DNA from 4 places in the Streptomyces sp. G7(2002) genome. Region 4 is predicted to be linked to each of the others. Evidence: riboswitches for the same ligand, from Rfam matches in the RefSeq annotation. Region 4 holds a riboswitch; each other region holds the start of a gene.
The links. A riboswitch is a leader RNA that binds a small molecule or an ion and turns the genes downstream of it on or off. The one in region 4 is predicted to bind cobalamin.
Positions count from the first base shown of each region.

Region 1: another riboswitch for cobalamin. It lies ahead of NUT86_RS02275 (aldehyde dehydrogenase family protein); the one in region 4 lies ahead of NUT86_RS10795 (cobalamin biosynthesis protein).
Region 2: another riboswitch for cobalamin. It lies ahead of metE (5-methyltetrahydropteroyltriglutamate--homocysteine S-methyltransferase); the one in region 4 lies ahead of NUT86_RS10795 (cobalamin biosynthesis protein).
Region 3: another riboswitch for cobalamin. It lies ahead of thiI (tRNA uracil 4-sulfurtransferase ThiI); the one in region 4 lies ahead of NUT86_RS10795 (cobalamin biosynthesis protein).

Region 1 covers NZ_CP102609.1:508,014-512,577, forward strand. Annotated here, with positions in the region: gene NUT86_RS02265 (hypothetical protein) at 244-552, shown strand; partial or broken gene NUT86_RS02270 (NUDIX domain-containing protein) at 772-1,483, opposite strand; partial or broken gene NUT86_RS02275 (aldehyde dehydrogenase family protein) at 1,678-1,887, opposite strand; cobalamin riboswitch at 2,100-2,278, opposite strand; gene NUT86_RS02280 (cobalamin-binding protein) at 2,343-3,269, shown strand; gene NUT86_RS02285 (S1 family peptidase) at 3,548-4,282, opposite strand; gene NUT86_RS02290 (FG-GAP repeat domain-containing protein) at 4,513-4,564, opposite strand, start outside.
Region 2 covers NZ_CP102609.1:7,444,995-7,449,558, forward strand. Annotated here, with positions in the region: gene lysA (diaminopimelate decarboxylase) at 1-321, shown strand, start outside; gene metE (5-methyltetrahydropteroyltriglutamate--homocysteine S-methyltransferase) at 416-2,740, opposite strand; cobalamin riboswitch at 2,913-3,100, opposite strand; gene NUT86_RS31750 (aldo/keto reductase) at 3,286-4,344, shown strand; gene NUT86_RS31755 (L,D-transpeptidase family protein) at 4,495-4,564, opposite strand, start outside.
Region 3 covers NZ_CP102609.1:502,616-507,179, reverse strand. Annotated here, with positions in the region: gene NUT86_RS02255 (TetR/AcrR family transcriptional regulator C-terminal domain-containing protein) at 1-449, shown strand, start outside; partial or broken gene NUT86_RS02250 (SAM-dependent methyltransferase) at 504-602, opposite strand; gene thiI (tRNA uracil 4-sulfurtransferase ThiI) at 759-1,973, opposite strand; cobalamin riboswitch at 2,126-2,344, opposite strand; gene NUT86_RS02240 (beta family protein) at 2,502-3,551, shown strand; gene NUT86_RS02235 (flavin reductase family protein) at 3,987-4,564, shown strand, end outside.
Region 4 covers NZ_CP102609.1:2,646,657-2,651,220, forward strand. Annotated here, with positions in the region: gene NUT86_RS10785 (vWA domain-containing protein) at 1-661, opposite strand, end outside; gene NUT86_RS10790 (effector-associated constant component EACC1) at 667-1,098, opposite strand; cobalamin riboswitch at 1,303-1,452, shown strand; gene NUT86_RS10795 (cobalamin biosynthesis protein) at 1,582-2,613, shown strand; gene NUT86_RS10800 (cobyric acid synthase) at 2,610-4,151, shown strand; gene NUT86_RS10805 (putative cobaltochelatase) at 4,207-4,564, shown strand, end outside.

The DNA.
Region 1 (4,564 bases), 2.1 Mb from region 4:
GGTTCGCGCGAGCCACCAGCTGCAGCTGCTTGTATCGCCGGCGTTGTTGGTGTGGCTGGTCAGCCTTGGGGCTGGTGGTGCCGGGGGCACACTGGCTGCTCTGACGAGGGCTACAGCGATGCCCCACCCTCCCCGGGCGGGGTGTCGCCTTGGCGGCGAACACCGCGTCCATTCGTTTAGTGATCGTTTATTGAGGCTCGGCAGGATGTGAAGTGTCGAGAAGGATCCTTCACAGGGGACGGTATGGCCAAGCTCTATCTGGAGAAGCTCAAGTGCGTCACGACTGAGGGCTGGAGCGGCTTCGACGAGCCGAGGCTTGTTCTCCAGAATCGTGGCACTGTGTGGAATGGGACGGTGCTGGGAGACCGGATGTACACCGTCAAGTACGACTGCGACTTCACGGGATCGATTGCCGTCTCCCTCGGGGAGGTCGGCGGAACAGTCGGGGACGGCAGGCTCGGGGAGCAGTGGATCACGGATACACCTGGTGAGCGCAGTCTGCGCTTCAGGGCGGATGGTGCTGAGTACAACCTGCTGTATGCGGTGGAGTAGGTAGCTTGAGCTCACCCAGGTAGACGCCTGTCGGCCCCGGATGGAGTTCTGGCGCGCAGAACGCAAGGCGCCCCCACCCAGTTCGGGCGGGGGCCTCACGTGTGGCTCTGGTCAGGCTCCGGCCTGGTCGTCGACGTGCTTGCAGTTCTATGGGCTGTGGCCGCGTCGTGTGTAGTGGCAGATGCGGGCCCGGCATTGCTGAGAGGCTCCAGAGCCCACTTACCAAGTGCAGTCGGCTTGTAGGTCGTGGATGCTGTCGGCGAGCTCGGCCGGCGGGGTCGGCCAGCCTGCCGTGTGCCAGTGGGCGATGCGCCAAGCAAGTCGCCGCGGCCAGACCGGGGTTGTGGGCAGCAGGTCTATCGGGACCCATACCGGCGTGCCGCCGTAGTTGTCGAGTTGTTCACGGGCGCCGATCTCGCCTTCGGCTTTTAGGAGGAAGTAGTGCTCACGGCGATTGTCCTTCCAGACGCGGGCTACCTCCTTGATCACGCTTCCGGCTAGGCCAGACTCCTCTCGCAGCTCTCTGACCGCCGCTGCGTGCAGCGTCTCTCCGGTCTCGACTCCGCCGCCGGGGATCTCGTAGAACGGTTGTCCCGTCCTCCTCCTCGAAGCCGATGAGCAACATCTGCTCGTCGCGGATGACGACGGCGCCCGCCCTGACCCGCACCGGATCAACTGCCGCCGGATCATCCCAGAGCGCAGCTGCCCTCACCGGGCCGCCCGTCGCCCAGTTCCGTAACACGGTTTCAGCAGTTCCGACGGGCCGGATTCGCGCGTGCAGCGCCTCGGCCAGGGACAGAGAACAGCACTCAACATCCGCCGCCTGGCCATGATGGGGGAAGTAGTAAGACCCATCTGCATGCGGGTCCTTCGCCAGGACAAGGCCCGCTTCGTCAATCTGCACGTTCGCCATCATGGGTTCGTCGGCCATCCGTGAAGATTAGCTGCGCCCTTCAGGGAACAACGCGCTCCCGGGCCCGTCGGGCTGCGGGTGACGACAGCGCCAGGTCCGTATCACCTTCGCCTTCGTCGACAAGCGCCCGCCGGACTTCGCTCACCGCTGAGCGGACGGGACCGTGCTCGGTGTGCGTCCTGTCTCCGGCGACAGGACGCACACCGAATCCGCAGCACCCGGGCGCGGCGCTGCGGATTCCACTCGCCCCACTCCTGCTGTGCCGACTCGGCGTCGGCGATCACCCGCTCGGTTTCCGCCCGCCCGGCCGGCGGGACACGGGCCTGGACCAGGCCGGTATTGGGGTCGTACACGTCGGCGAAGAGCCCTGAAGTTCCCGGTGCGTGCTTGCCGCCGATGAAATGTGTCAGTTCACGGACCATGAGAGCCTGCTCTCGTCAGGTGAGATCCGGGGATGGCACGGCAAGCCGAAGACAACACCCGGTGGGGCGTGTGTACGGGCGGGCCGTGGGACGCGAAGGCCGAAGAGCCGTCGCGGAGCTAGGGGTTGGCGTGCGCCACCGCTTGCTCCGCCGGATCACCTGGGTCGTGGGTACGGACCGGTGCCATGTGTGTCTGCTCCATCCTCGTGGACAACACGGAACACCCCGCGGCCGGTATCCTGACTCCCGGATCAGCGCGTACTCCCCGGCCTTCCCGACGGATTCCTCCGTCAGTGGCCTGTCCTGCTCGAAGAGCACACTTCCCGGTCACAGTGGCGGGACCGCGCCGGATTCACACCGGCTTCCCTGCACCGCGGGCCTTGCCCACGAACACATAGTTGGACGTCCTAGCAAGTCCACCCTGCCCCGCCGCAGGAAGGGGCTAGGGTCGGAACATGCGCATCGTCTCCCTGCTGCCGGCGGCCACCGACCTCGTGGCCGAGCTCGGTCTGACCGCCGATCTGGTGGGCCGCACCCACGAATGCGACTGGCCGCCGGAGGCGGTCGCCGGGGTGCCCGTCGTCACGGCTGCCGAGTTCTCCGCGGACACCCTGAGCAGCCGGGAGATCTCCGACGCGGTGGGAGGCGCCTCCCACGCGGGCTCCTCGCTCTACACCCTCGACACTCAGGCTCTCGCCGCCCTCACTCCGGACGTGGTCCTCACACAGGACCTCTGCGACGTCTGCGCGGTGTCGTACAACAACGTCTCCCAGGCCGTCCGGGTCCTGGACGCCGACACCAAGGTGCTCAGCCTGGAGCCGCGGACCCTGGGCGATGTACTGGACTGCCTGGTCACCGTGGGCGCGCTGCTGGGCGTACGCGAACGCGCCGAGCGGCGGCGGGAGCAGCTCCGCGCACGCCTGGCAACGGTGGAGCGGCTGACTGCCGGGCTCCCGCGGCCGCGTGTGGTGGCCATCGAGTGGCTCGACCCGCTCTGGCCCGCGGGGCACTGGGTACCGGAGCAGGTCACCTGCGCCGGTGGCACGCCGCTGCTCGCGGCGCCGGGCGAGCACACCAGGCCGATGGAGTGGAGTGCGGTACGCGCCGCGCGCCCCGACGTCCTCCTCGTGCTGCCCTGCGGCTTCAGCCCCGACCGGACGCTGCAAGAGCGCAGTCTGCTCACCGAACTGCCGGGCTGGAACGAACTGCCCGCCGTGCGCAACGACGCCGTCTGGGTCCTCGACGGGCCCGCCTACTTCAACCGGCCGGGCCCCAGGGTGGTCCGGGGCGCGGAGATCCTGGCGCACGTCCTGCACTCCGTCGACGTGGGCGAACCCGTGCTGCCGGGTGAGGCGATCCGGCTGTCCGAAGTGGAGGGCTGACCAGAAGCCGGCCAGCCGGGCCAGGCACCACCTGACGACCCTCGTGCGCCGCCTCATCACCGGCGAGGCCGACTATCCCCGCAGCACCTGGAGTTGCCCGCACTGCCAGAGGCCGTCGGGCGGCCCGATGGTCTCCAGGGTCTCCTTCCCTGCGAGCGGCCTGAGCTCGACCAGGGAGGGCGGCGAGCCGGTCTGGCACTGCGCCTGGCCGGACTCGCGGTGTGGCTTCTGTGTGTGTCGCGGCAGCCGGCTGCGTCCGCTCCTGCCCGTGCTCTGCGCTATTTCCGGGTGACCGAGTGGATCCAGGCGAGTTGCTGGGAGATCTCCCCTGCCTCGGCGATCTTCTCCCGGTCGGAGCCGTCAAAGACACCGAGGAGGGTTTCGGTGCCGCGTGGGCCGATGCTCATCACCGGGCCTCCGGAGTCGCCGCCGGCAGGAATCCCGGACACTTTTTCCATGCAGAAGTCCGAGCCGCCCGGTGCGGTGTAGCCGGCGCATCGGGGGTCGTCCGGCCGTACGACCCGGAGTTCCGACTGCTTGAGCACCGGTGACTGGCAGGTGTTTTCGTCCCCGTCGCAGGTGGCGCCCCACCCGTACTGCCGCACGGCCTGGCCGGGGACGGCACGGGCCGTGGCCAAACGCGCCGTGCCGACCGTCATCGGCGGGACCTTGATGAGCATCATGTCGGCGTGCGCGCTTCCCACGCGTCCACCGGGAACCGGATGGACCGTGGTGCCCTTCCGCACATCGAGGCTGCCGACCCGGAACGAGATCCGTTTGTCGGCGATCGGCTGCGCCTGCTCGAAGAAGCAGTGCGAGGCACTGAGGATCCACTGGCGTGCGACCGCCGTCCCGGTGCACGCCGGTTTGCCGTCGACGAGCATGCGCACCGCCCACGGGCCGTAGGTGCTCTTCGACCCGCCGATGACGGCGGAGGCCGGCGCGGATGACATCACCGAGCCCGTCACCAGCAGTAAGACAGTCAGCAGCAGTACACGAACTCGACGCATCATCCGGAACAGCTCCTCTCGTCGGGGCATGGGCCGTTCGGGTGGTGAGATACCCGCTGGGGTCACAAAGCTCCGAATGGGCTCAACGTAACGGCCAGGGCGCTTCTTTCGGACCTTCGTGGAAGTTCACGGGACGGAGCAGGGCCAAAGACGGCACCTTCACCCGCTTGTTCAGATCGGTTCCGGTGCCGGGCGCCGCCGGTGACCGGAGGACCGTCGGCGCCCGGTTGTGGTCAGGAACAGGGCTTGTAGAAGTGCTTCCAGCCGTCGCCGGGCATGGTCGGC
Region 2 (4,564 bases), 4.8 Mb from region 4:
GAAGTGGCCCTGTACGGGCAGCGGTTCGAGGCGGCCGTCGCCACCCGGGTGCACGGGACTTCCGGAGGACCCGGCGAACTCTGCCGGGTCGTCGGCCCGCACTGCGAGTCCGGCGATGTGCTCAGCGCGGGCGTGCACCTCCAGGACCCGAGGCCCGGCGATCTGATCGCCGTCCCGGTCACCGGCGCCTACACCTACTCCCTGGCCAACAACTACAACGCGGCCTGCCGCCCACCGGTCGTCTTCTGCCGCGACGGCCGCTCCCGCCCCGTCGTACGGCGCGAGACCCACGCGGATCTGATGCGCCGTGACCTGCCCTGAGCGGCCACCGCCGTCCCCGCCCCGGTATGGCGGCCCCGGGCCGGGGGCCGGCACCCCTACGGGCACCGGCCCCCGGCCCCCGGCCCTCAGGGTGTCAGGAGACCCCGCCGGGCAGGCTGCCGCGGATCTCGCGGGCCGCAGCGACCAGGTTCTCCAGGGCGGCCCGTACCTCGGGCCAGCCGCGGGTCTTCAGACCGCAGTCCGGGTTGACCCACAGCCGCTCCGCCGGAATGGCGTCAAGTCCCTTGCGCAGAAGGGCCGTTGCCTCGGCCACGTCCGGGACGCGCGGCGAGTGGATGTCATAGACACCGGGCCCCACCTCGCGCGGATAGCCGGCCGTGGCGAGCTCCGAGGCGACCTGCATATGGGAGCGGGCCGCCTCCAGACTGATGACATCGGCGTCGAGGTGCTCGATGGCCCGGAGGATGTCCCCGAACTCCGCGTAGCACATATGGGTGTGGATCTGGGTGTCAGGCCGGACCCCGCCGGTGGTGAGCCGGAAGGCCTCGGTGGCCCAGGCCAGGTACTCCGCGTGGCCGGCGGCGCGCAGCGGCAGCGTCTCGCGCAGCGCCGGCTCGTCGACCTGGATGACCGAAGTGCCCGCCGCCTCCAGGTCGTTCACCTCGTCGCGCAGGGCGAGCGCCACCTGGCGGGCGGTGTCGCCCAGCGGCTGGTCGTCGCGGACGAAGGACCAGGCGAGCATGGTGACCGGGCCGGTGAGCATGCCCTTGACCGGCCGCTCGGTGAGCGACTGGGCATAGCGGGTCCAGCGCACGGTCATCGGTCCGGGGCGGGAGATGTCCCCGGCCAGGATCGGCGGCCGGACATAGCGGGTGCCGTAGGACTGCACCCAGCCGTGCTGGGTGGCGAGATAGCCGGTCAGCTGCTCGGCGAAGTACTGCACCATGTCGTTGCGTTCCGGCTCACCGTGCACCAGCACATCGATACCGGCCTTCTCCTGGAAGGCGAGGACCTCGCGGATCTCCGCCGAGATCCGCTCCTTGTACCCTTCGGCGTCGAGCCGCCCGGCCCGCAGCTCGGCGCGGGCGGTGCGCAGTTCGGCGGTCTGCGGGAACGAACCGATGGTGGTGGTCGGCAGCAGCGGCAGCCCGAGGTGCGCGCGCTGGGCGGCGGCACGTTCGGCGTACGGCTGGGAACGGCGGCCGTCGGCGTCGGTGACGGCCGCGGCGCGGGAGCGCACCGCCGGGTCATGGGTGAGCGCCGAGCCTGCCCGGGAGGACAGGTCCGCGCGGTTGGCGGCGAGTTCGGCCGCGATGGTGTCGGTGCCCCGCGCCAGCCCGCGCGCCAGCGTCACGATCTCCGTGGTCTTCTGCCGGGCGAAGGCGAGCCAGCGGGCGATCTGCGGGTCGATGTCCCGCTCGGCGCCGGTGTCCAGCGGGACGTGCAGCAGTGAGCAGGAGGACGACACATCGACCCGCCCGGCCAGGCCCAGGAGCGTGCCCAGGGTGGCCAGCGACTTCTCGTAGTGGTTGATCCACACATTGCGGCCGTTGACGACGCCGGCGATCAGCCGCTTGCCGGGCAGCCCGCCGACCGCAGCGAGAACCTTGAGGTTGCCGGCCGCGGCTCCGGTGAAGTCCAGCGCCAGGCCCTCGACGGGCGCCTTGGCCAGCACCGGCAGCGCCTCGCCCAGCCGGTCGAAGTACGAGGCGACCAGCAGCTGCGGGCGGTCGGTGAGTGTGCCGAGGTCGCGGTAGGCGCGGGCCGCCGCGTTGAGCACGGCGGGGGAGCGGTCCTGCACCAGCGCCGGCTCGTCCAGCTGCACCCAGTCGGCGCCGGCCGCCCGCAGATCGGCGAGCACCTCGGCGTAGACGGGCAGCAGCCGGTCGAGCAGCGTCAGCGGATCGAAGCCGGCCGCGACGCCGGGCGCGGGCTTGGCCAGCAGGAGGTAGGTGACCGGCCCGACGAGGACCGGGCGCGCGGCGAGGCCCAGGCCGAGCGCCTCCGTCAGCTGGCCGACCTGCTGGGCGGAGTCCGCGGCGAAGACCGTGTCCGGCCCCAACTCCGGTACGAGATAGTGGTAGTTGGTGTCGAACCACTTGGTCATTTCCAGCGGCGTCACGTCCTGGGTGCCGCGGGCCATCGCGAAGTAGCCGTCCAGGGGGTCGGCGGCCACCGCGGCGCGGTGCCGGGCCGGGATCGCGCCGACCATCACGCTGGTGTCCAGGACGTGGTCGTAGTACGAGAAGTCGCCGGTCGGCACCTCGTGGACGCCGGCCCCGGCGAGCTGCTGCCAGTTGTCGCGGCGCAGCCCGGCGGCGGTGGTGCGGAGGGCGTCGGCGCCGACCCGGCCCTTCCAGTAGCCCTCGATGGCCTTCTTCAGTTCACGGTTCGGCCCCTGACGGGGGTAGCCGTGCACGGTCGCTCGTGCTGCCGCGGCTGCGGACCTGCTGGTCACGGAACTCTCCTTCGCGAGTGTGTCTCCATGGACCCCGGGAGGGTCGAGGACGCGAAGGGACGGCAAACCTGGCGGGCCCCGGCGCTCTGCCGCCGGCCGTGCCCGCCCGATGTGTCCGCCGACCCGCCCTCGAGGTCACCGAGATCACCCCGCACACCGGTGGCGCGGGGGCACTGGCAGGTCTTCGGACTCGCGGGCACGTCCGCCGAAGGCGGACATCTACTGGCCGTCGCTTCCCAGACCCGGCCGGGCCCAGTGCGTATGACGGCGGTCGTTCCCACTCACCGCTGCGGGGCAGTCCCGGATTTCCACCGGGTTCCCTCTTGCGACGCGCCTGCCTGGCGGGCAGGGCGAACCAGTTGCACCGGCCACCCTAGGCGCTGGCGCCCGGATCGGACACCGGGGCCGGGGCTCCCGCGGGTGACATGGGCCACCGCCGGGACGCCGCGCGGCCCCGCCCGCGGCGCCGTCGCTTGCCCTGGAGTGCGCTCCAGCTCCTAGCGTGGGCGCACGATCTGCAGCTGTCGCTGAGCGAAGGGAACACCGTGCGCTACACACTGTTCGGCAGGACCGGTCTGCGGGTGAGCGAGCTGAGTCTGGGCGCCATGACCATCGGCGACGACTGGGGCTGGGGCGCCCCCAAGGACACCAGCGGCCGGATCCTGGACGCCTACGCGGAGGCGGGCGGCAACTTCATCGACACCGCCAACAACTACACCGGCGGCACCTCCGAGCGAATCCTCGGTGAGCTGCTCGAAGGCCGCCGGGACCGCTTCGTCCTGGCCAGCAAGTACACCTGCGCGACCCGCAAGGGGGAGGTGAACGCGGCGGGCAACCACCGCAAGAACCTGGTCCGGTCGGTGGAGGCGAGCCTGGACCGGCTGCGCACCGACCACCTCGATGTGCTGTGGGTGCACGCACGGGACAACTTCACTCCCGTGGAGGAGGTGATGCGGGCACTCGACGACGTGGTGCGCTCGGGAAAGGTGCTCTACATCGGCGTCTCCGACTGGCCCGCCTGGGAGATCGCGCAGGCCAACACCCTTGCCGAGCTGCGCGGCTGGACCGCCTTCGCGGGCTCGCAGCTGCGCTACAACCTGCTGGAGCGGACGCCGGAGCGCGAACTGCTGCCGCAGGCCCGCGCCTTCGATCTGGCCGTGCTGGCCTGGGCGCCGCTCGCGGCCGGCAAGCTCACCGGAAAGTACCGCCGCGGCGAGACGGGCCGGCTGGACACCGTCGACGCGGGCACCGTGCGGGACCACAACGAGGAGGAGACCGTCACCGCGGTGCTGGAGATCGCCGAGCAGGGCGGCTGGAGCCCCGCGCAGGTGGCCCTGGCGTGGCTGCGCAGCCGGCCCGGCAACATCATCCCGATCATCGCTGCCACCAAGGAGAGCCAGCTCCTCGACAACCTCGGCGCCGTCGGCATCACGCTGGACGCCGACGCGCTGGCCCGGCTCGACCGGACCAGCGCGGTGCCACTGGGCTTCCCCCACGACTTCCTGCGGGAGCCGGGCATCATCGAGAACGTCTACGGCGACCGCTGGGCCGAGATCGACGACCGGCGCTCCACCTACCGCCGTACGGCGAGCGAGATCCGCTGACCGGACGCCGCGCCACGGGCGCCCGCCGCCTGCCGGGTTCGCCCGGTACGCCGAACGCCGCCACCCCTGGGGGCCGGGCGGCGGCGTTCGGTGGTCTCTTGGCTGCTGGTCATCCGCAGCCGCGGGCCCCGCGGAGGGGCGCCCGCCGGGTCAGTGCGTCAGCGCGCTGCGCTGCTTCCACTGCTCCCAGCTCTCCTGCCAGACCTCCAGGCCGTTGCCG
Region 3 (4,564 bases), 2.1 Mb from region 4:
TGCGCCCCTCCTTCGATGGGCCGGCAGACGAATGGCCACTGCGCCTGAAGGAGTTTGCCGCGGCCTTCCGAGCTGAACTGCTTCGGCATACCGGGGTGATCGCGCTGGTAGCCACGCGCCCTGTCCGGTCCCCCGCAGCACTCCAGGCAGTTGAGGACACGGCAGCAGCGCTTGGGCACGCCGGGATCGCACCTGTCGAGGCCATGCGGATCGTCAACTCCGTCACCACACTGGTGATCGGGCACTGCCTTGCCGAAGCAGCTGACATCCCCGGGCACTCCGAGCAGCCCACCGACGATGCCTTCGCCCTAACCGCGTTCCCCACACTGTCCGAAGCGGTCGCGGGCGGACTCGGCACGCCAGCCGACCACCAGGCCCGCTTCGACCTCGCACTGGATGCCCTACTAGCCGGCCTCCGAGACGCCATCGCCAAGACAACGCAGAAGTAGACGGCATGTCGGCTGGCGATTGAAAGGCGTTCCGGGCCGGCTTGAGCAGGGTGCCTGGCCTTTGTCCAGAAGGAAGAACACCTCACAGTCCCGCATGGCCCGCACGGCAGCCAGAGTCACATGGTCCGGGTCCCCCGCGCCGATTCCGATCACGAGCACCGTCGGGGCTCCTCACCGGCCATCTCGCGGGACATGAGGACGCCGACCGGACTGCTCCGTCGCACATACGGATGGAACGGGGCGGCCGGACTCGGGGCGGAGGTCCGGGCTGTCCGCGCCGGGCTCCGCCTCCTCGCCGGAGTCTCCCGGTTACATGACCTGGATGTCGCGCAGCAGGCCGTCCACCACGTCGTCCAGGTCGAGGCGCTTCTCCACCGTATGCAGGTCGGTCAGCCCGGCGCAGAGGGTGACCCGGGGCGGTGCGAGGAGCTTGCAGCAGTCCTCGTCCGGCAGCACGGAGATCTCCGCGGTGCCGATGGACCGGGCTTCGTTGATGATCTCCTGCTTCTCCCAGCCGACCAGCGGCCGCAGCACCGGCAGGGTTGCCGCCTCGTCGACGGCGGCCATGTTCGCCAGGGTCTGACTGGCCACCTGCCCCAGGCTGTCGCCGGTCACCAGTGCCTCAGCCCGGGTCCGGTCCGCCAGCGCGGAAGCGGCGCGAACCATCAGCCTTCGCTGCGCAACGACCTGGAGCCGGCCGGCCCCCGCGATGGCCAGTTGCTTCTGTGCGTGACCGAGCGCGATGACGTGCAGTCGCCCACCGGGCTGGTAGCGGTTGAGTTCACGGGCGAGGGCGTAAGCCTTGTAGACCGAAGCGGCGTTCGTGTACGGAGCGCCGGTGAAGTGCACGAAGTCGCAGCGCAGTCCGCGGCGCATCGCCCGGTAGGCCGCCACGGGCGAGTCGTAGCCGCCGGAGAGCAGTACCAGGGCGCGTCCGCTGGAGCCCACGGGCAGTCCGCCCGGCCCCTGGTGACGGGTCCAGGAGACGTAGCTCTCCTTGTGGTCGATCTCGACCGAGACCAGTACATCCGGGCTGGAGAGGTTCACCGGCAGGGGACCGAGGGCTTCCCGGATACGGGCCCCGAGAAAGCGCTCGAACTGCGAGGAGGTCATCTCGAAGTTCTTGTTCCGCCGCTTGGCCCGCACGGCGAAACTGATTCCGGGCCGTTCCGCGCGAGCGGTGGCGAGCGCCTCCACGGCTGTCTCGGTGATGTCCGACACGGTGCTCGGAACGCGCAGGGCAGGCTCCACCGAGTTGAACCCGATCACCCGGCGGGCGCGCTCCACGAGGTCGTCCAACGGGACCTCGCCGCCGAGCACGGTGACGTTCTGGCCGGACTTGATCCATGTGGAACCGCCGATGCCGCGCAGGGCGCCGCGGAGGTTGTCGTGCAGCCGCTCGGTGAACAGGTGCCGGTTGCGGCCCTTGAGGAAGACCTCACCATGCTTGAGCAGGACACAGGGTCCGCTCGGGCGGGGCGCTCTGGGGGAGGGGCTGGAGGGAATGCTCGGTTCGCCGGGCACGAAACTCTCCTTCGCGAGTCGTCGTGAGGGCCGGCGCCGGGCCGCGAACGGGGTGCGGGCCCGCCCGCCCCCGCTCTGCGCAGGGCTGGGTGGAACACACCACTCGCTCAGCGGTCCCGCTGCCGGGACGCGTGAATCCGTGCGCGGCGATACACCCCGCACGAGCAGTGGCAGGTCTTCGGACTCATGGGCACATCCCGAAGGACCGGACACCTACTGACCGTCGCTTCCCAGGTCCCATGCGGGCCCAGTGCTTCATGACGGCGGTCGTTCCCACTCACCGCTGCGAGGCAGTCCCGGACTCCCACCGGGTTCCCTCTTGCGACACCCCGTCTGGCGGACGGGGCGAACCAGCTGCCGGTCCAGGGTAGACAAGGCGGATCGCATTCCGTGAACCAGACCTTGATTCTGCACTTTGAGTCGGGATGGCTGATTCGAGACTCTGTCGGGTATGGGAACGATGCGTCATTCTGGGAGTAGTGATTGGTACTTCAACTGGCTTAGTGCGTACTGTGCTTGGGGGAGCCGGTGGCCTACGTTCCCATTCTCAAGGGCAAGGTGGGGGAGTTTCTGGCACTGGGACATGCGTCGGCGGAGGTGCAGTCGCAGATACGCCCGGTGATGGAGGTCGTGCCCGACTGCGACGTTCGAGATCTTCTGGAGACCTTCTGCAACCGTGCCATGGACTACGTTCCGAATGGAATGGTCCTCACGGTCGATTGCGGAGCCTTACCGGCCGTGCGGGTGCTCAAAGGTGATGTGGGCGGTCCGATGGTGCGGGTCGGTGAGTCACTGAGCCAGCGGCAGGTCGCGATGCGCCCGGTCTTCAGAGGTACTGATACCGATGAGACGCTCGCTGAGGTTCGTGCGGTGATGGCGTGGCACCAGCAGGGCGGTTGTCTACGCATCTCGTCGGCTCGTGATGCACAAGAACTGCGCCCGGACGATGCACGAGTCCGCGAGATGCTCCGCACACTCCACGCTGTTCCGGAGGAAATCGATCTGCTCATTGACGCCGGACCCGTGCATTCTCGGGACAGAAGGGCGGCACTGACAGTTGAGGTGCTGGAAACTCTCCATCACATGGCGCGTTGGCCTTGGCGCCATGAGTGCGTGGCCGCCGGTGCCTTCCCGGTCAATCTGGCGAACTTCCCACGTGGACGAGCAACGCCGGTAGTGAGGGAAGACGCGCTTCTCTGGAAGCAGGTTTGCGATCGGTGGCGTGGAAACTTTCCTGATTTCGGCGACTTCGGTGTAACGCACCCGCGAATGCCGCTGAGGACTCGTGGGACTCCGCATCCCAACATGCGTTACACCACGGCGGCAGACTGGCAGGTCTTCGTCTATCCAAAGATCCGTCCCGGCAACGACGACTTCTTCACCCTCAGTCGTGACCTGGTCTCCTCGCCTCATTGGCCGCCCACCGGCGCGGGCACGTCGTGGGGAGACGCTCGTTTGCAGGACTGTGCGAAACGGCAGCGGGCGAAAGCAGGCGGCGGGACGGAGTGGCGAGCCTGGGCGACGTCGCATCATCTGGCCGTCGTGACGTCTCGGCTCACGGCTTTGGGCCGTCCCTGAACTGGCATGTAGTGGCCACCCGGGTGTGGGCGCCGCAATTGCGGCGCAGCCCCTGGGCGGCGAGCAGTCGGGCGTAGTCGTCCAGCCGGGCGTCCTGGATCCGCGGGCCGAGGTCCAGCTGCAGGTGCAGGCGTACGTCATGACGTCGGCCAGTCGGGCCAGTCGGGCCGGAAGCTGTTGAGGTAGGCGCGGTCGTACCGATGGGACCGTTAGGGCTGGTGGCCGAGGCACCCGGTGCGGACCGCAGCCCCCAACCCGCTGCTGCGTACCAGGAGTTCCAGCCCGTCTCGTGCGTCCCCGTGACACGCCGATGCCCGTCCTCGGACTTCGGTCAGCGCCTTGGCTGCGGTGAGTGGTGGTGGGACGGCAGACACTGCCGAACGCGACGTAGATCCACTGTGGGATCCGCGGCCGCCCGTGTGGATACTGATCACCATGCGTACCGACTTCGACCCTGCTGCCATGTCCCGCAACGAGTTCTACAAGCTCCTGACCGCGGTGGTGGTGCCGCGGCCCATCGCCTGGGTCTCGACGATCAGCCCTGATTGTGCTTCTGCGAACCTGGCCCCGCACTCCTTCTTTACGATCGCCAGCGTCGCGCCGCCCGTTGTGCAGTTCACTTCCGTTGGACGCAAGGACACCTTGCGCAATATCGAGGCGACTGGACAATTCGTGGTGAACCTGGCGCCGGAGGGGCTCTTCGAGCAGATCAATGACACGGGTACGGATTTCCCGCACGGGGTGAGTGAGTTCGAGGCGGCCGGGGTCGGTTCTGAGCCGAGTCTGCGGGTCAAGCCGCCGCGGGTGGCGGCCTCGCCGGTGGTATTGGAGTGCGAGGTGCACACCACGCTGGGAATCGGGGATTCGACCGTGGTGTTCGGGCGCGTGGTGCACGCGGTCGTGGCGCAGGACGTGCTGGTCGACGGGCACCCCGAAATCGCCAGGATGAAGCCCCTGTCACGGCTGGGGAAGGACGAGTGGGGGACGGTCGGCGACGTACGGGAGATCTCCCG
Region 4 (4,564 bases):
GGGGCTCCCAGACGTCGCCCATCGGGGTCCGCTCACCGGCCAGCTGTTCCCGCAGCTCCCGGACGAGGTCCTCGAAGGTGACGAACCGCTTGCCGGGAATGCCCTGTTCCAGGGTCCGCAGCAGGGCACGGGTGAAGACGCTGCCGCCGGTGGGCTCCTCGCCGCTGAAGATACGGCGGTTGGGCTGCGCGGCCATCAGCAGTGACGTCGGGGTGCGGCAGGCGTGGAAGGCTTCACCGGCGTTGCCTGCGTAACAGCACTCCAGGACGATCACGATCCGGTCGGCCCGGGCGTTGTCCAGGTAGGACAGCACCAGGTCCTGCCAGGAGACGGTCTTGTGACGCCGTTCCGACGCACCGACCATGAGCTGCAGATTGCCGCCGTCCGGGCCCACCCGGCCGTGGCCGGAGAAGTAGACCAGCAGCAGTCCGCGGGCCTCCTGGGTGACGGCGTCCAGCGCCTGTTCGACCTCCCACGGCTCCTGGGGCCGGCAGATGACGACCTCGCCCTTGGTGAACAGATCGGTGCCGGGGGCGAGCAGGACCCGCTCCAGTTCCCGGGGGTTGTCCCGCACCGCCGGGAGCGGACGCAGCCGCCGGTAGTCGTCGACACAGATCAGCAGCGCCCGGTTGACCTTGCCCCGCGCGTCGTACTCGGCCATCCGGCTCAGTCCCCGGCGGTGCTGCCGCCCCCGTTCGCCGGGCTGCCGGGATCGGGAATCTCGGGGGCATCCGGTCCCGGGTCGCCGAGTGCGCGCAGTTCGCCGTCCCCGCCGCCGACCGCCACGGCGGGCCGTTCGCCGGTGTCGCGGTCCTCCCTGCGGCGCCGCAGCCACTCGCGCAGGGCGATGCCGAGGCTTTTGGTGATCTCCGCGGCCGCCGCGCCGACGACGACCAGGATCAGGTCGTCTATGCCGATGGCCATGTCGCCGGGGCCCTCGTCGGGCTCCCCCGCCGGCCGCAGCTCCCAGTCGTGCGGCCGCCGGCTCAGCCACGGCTCGCGCTCCAGCCAGGCCTTGAGGTCCTCGACGTCCTGCTCGGGATTGTTCGTGCCCGTGATCCTGATGCGGATCTCCTGGCGGTCAGCGTGCTCCGGCATCCCCCGGCCCCCTTCCGGCGGCCGCGTCGCCGCCGTGCACCAGATAGTGACGTGGGATCAGGGGCGCAGGCAACCGTCTGTGACCCGGCTGCCACGCTGTGGCGTGCACCACAGCGCCTGCCACGGGACAGCGTCGCAGGTCAAGGGTGAGTTGACGGGCATTCGCGGGGCGTGGTGGACTGCCGGAGCCATTCGGCGACAGCTGAGGAAGTCCGGTGCGAATCCGGCGCGGTCCCGCCACTGTCACCGGGGAGCGTTCCTCCAGCGAAGGCCACGGTCCGCCTCGTGTACGTCGGATGACGTAGACGGGACTGGAAGGCCGGAGGACACGCCGATCCGGGAGCCAGGAGACTCTTGTCGCCGTCACGTCGAGCCAGGGCGCGGACCCTGAGTGAGGACATACCGCCATGCCCGGCCGCCCCCTGAGATCCCCACTTCCCGCTGCCGCAGGGCTCCTTCGAGGCCTGACGGCGGTCTGATCCGATGCGCGGCGAACACGCGGGATATGCGTGCGGCGCGGCCCTCGGCTTTCTCGGCGACCTGATCGCGGCGGATCCGCGGCGCGGCCATCCGGTGGCCGCGTTCGGCCGGGCCGCGGCTGCCGTCGAGCGCCGGCTGTGGCGCGACCACCGTGGTTACGGGGCGGCTCACACCGTGCTGTGTGCGGGCGGTGCCGCCGCCGCTGCCGCGCTGCTGCAGCGCGCCGTACGGGGCGCCGCCCCCGCTTCCCCCTCAGCCCCCTCCGCTTCTCCGTCACCGCTCCGCGGCGGCGCCCGGGTCGCGCTGACCGCGGCGACGGTCTGGGCCGTATTGGGCGGCACCTCGCTCGGCCGGGAGGCACGGGCCGTCGGCGGGGCGCTGACGGCGGGTGACCTGGACGTGGCGCGGGAGCGGCTGCCCCATCTGTGCGGGCGCGATCCGCAGGCGCTGGACGGGCCGCAGATGGCCCGTGCGGTGGTGGAGTCGGTCGCCGAGAACACCTCCGACGCGGTGGTGGGCGCCCTCGTGTGGGGCGCGCTGGGCGGGGTGCCCGGTCTGGTGGCGTTCCGCGCGGTGAACACCCTGGACGCGATGGTGGGGCACAAGTCGCCGCGCTACCGCCGCTTCGGCTGGGCCGCGGCCCGGCTCGACGATCTCGCCGGCTGGCCCGGCTCCCGGCTGACCGCCGCGCTGACCGTGCTCGCGGGCCCCGACCGGCGCGGTGCGCTGCGGGCCTGGCGGACGGACGGCGGTGCGCATCCGAGCCCCAACGCGGGCCCGGTGGAGGCGTCGTTCGCGGGAGCGCTGGGCGTACGGCTGGGCGGCACGCTGGCGTACGGCGGGCGGGTGGAACACCGTCCGGTGCTCAACGGTGCGGCGCCGCCGGTGGCGGCGGACGACATCGAGCGGGCGGTGCGGCTCTCCCGCCGGGTGAGCGTGCTGGCGCTGGCGACGACGGTGACAGCGCGGCTGGTGGCCGGCGCGGCGCTGCGCGCACGACAGCCGGGGTCCCGGCGCAGGAGGAGGAGCCGGTGAACGGGCGGTTGAAGGTATCCGGCGGGGCCGTCGGCGGTGGGCTGCTGGTGGCCGGCACGACGTCCGACGCCGGCAAGAGCGTGGTGACGGCGGGCATCTGCCGCTGGCTGGTCCGGCAGGGCGTCCGGGTGGCGCCCTTCAAGGCACAGAACATGTCGCTGAATTCGTTCGTCACGCGCGAGGGCGCGGAGATCGGACGGGCCCAGGCGATGCAGGCCGCCGCGGCGCGGGTGGAGCCGACCGCGCTGATGAACCCCGTGCTGCTCAAGCCGGGCAGCGACCGCAGCAGCCAGGTGGTGCTGCTGGGGAAGCCGGTCGGCGAGCTCAGCGCCCGGGGTTACCACGCCGGGCGCCAGGAGCAGTTGCTCGGCACCGTGACCGACTGCCTCCAGGAGCTGCGGCGTACCCATGACGCGGTGATCTGTGAGGGCGCCGGCAGCCCCGCCGAGATCAATCTGCGGCGGACCGACATCGTCAACATGGGCATCGCGCGGGCCGCCCGTATCCCGGTGGTGGTGGTCGGCGACATCGACCGCGGCGGGGTGTTCGCCTCGTTCTTCGGCACCACCGCGCTGCTGTCCAAGGAGGACCAGGCGCTGGTCGCCGGGTATCTGGTCAACAAGTTCCGCGGTGATGTGACGCTGCTGGAGCCGGGGCTGGAGATGCTGCGCGGCCTCACCGGGCGGCGGACGCTGGGTGTGCTGCCGTTCGCGCACGGGCTCGGCATCGACGAGGAGGACGGTCTGCGGGTGTCGCTGCGCGGCGCGGTGCGCGAGAGCGTGGTGGCACCGCCGCACGGTGCGGATGTGCTGCGGGTGGCGGTCTGTGCCGTACCGCTGATGTCGAACTTCACGGACGTGGACGCGCTGGCCGCCGAACCGGGCGTGGTGGTGCGGTTCGTGGACCGGGCCGAGGAGCTGGCCGACGCCGATCTGGTGGTGCTGCCGGGGACCCGGGGCACGGTGCGGGCGCTGGAGTGGCTGCGGGAGCGCGGGCTGGCGGACGCGATCGCCCGGCGGGCCGCCGAGGGCCGCCCGGTGCTGGGCATCTGCGGCGGCTTCCAGATGCTCGGCGCGCACATCGAGGACGAGGTCGAGTCGAAGGCGGGCGCGGTCGAGGGGCTGGGGCTGCTGCCCGTAAGGGTGCGGTTCGCGGTGGAGAAGACCCTCGCGCGGCCGGCCGGTGAGGCGCTGGGCGAGCCGGTGGAAGGGTACGAGATCCACCACGGTGTCGCCGAAGTGACCGGCGGGGACGAGGAGTTCTTGGACGGTTGCCGGACCGGTTCCGTATGGGGCACGCACTGGCACGGCTCGCTGGAGAGCAACGGCTTCCGCCGGGCGTTCCTGCGGCGGGTCGCGGCGGACGCGGGCCGGGCGTTCGTCCCGGCCCCCGACACCAGCTTCGGCACCCTGCGCGAGGAGCAGCTGGACCGGCTGGGCGATCTGATCGAGGAGCACGCGGACACCGGCGCGCTGCTGCGGCTGATCGAGGAAGGGGTGCCGGAGGGGCTGCCGTTCGTGCCTCCGGGGGCGCCATGAGGGGTACGCACACGACGAATCCGGAGCTCGACGGCGACGTGGAGGACGACACAGCATGACGACCGCGCACACGACCACGCACGACACGACCCCGCAGTACCCCTTCACCGCAGTGGTCGGGATGGATGATCTGCGGCTCGCGCTGCTGCTGAACGCGGTGAGCCCCGCGGTGGGCGGCGTGCTGGTCCGCGGCGAGAAGGGCACCGCCAAGAGCACCGCCGTCCGGGCGCTGTCGGCGCTGATGCCGGCCGTGGACGTGATCGGCGGCTGCCGCTTCGCCTGCGCCCCGGCCGCGCCCGACCCCGGCTGCCCCGACGGGCCACACGGGACGGGCGCCGTCGAGGAGCGCCCGACGCGGATGGTCGAACTGCCCGTCGGCGCCTCCGAGGACCGGCTGGTCGGCGCGCTGGACA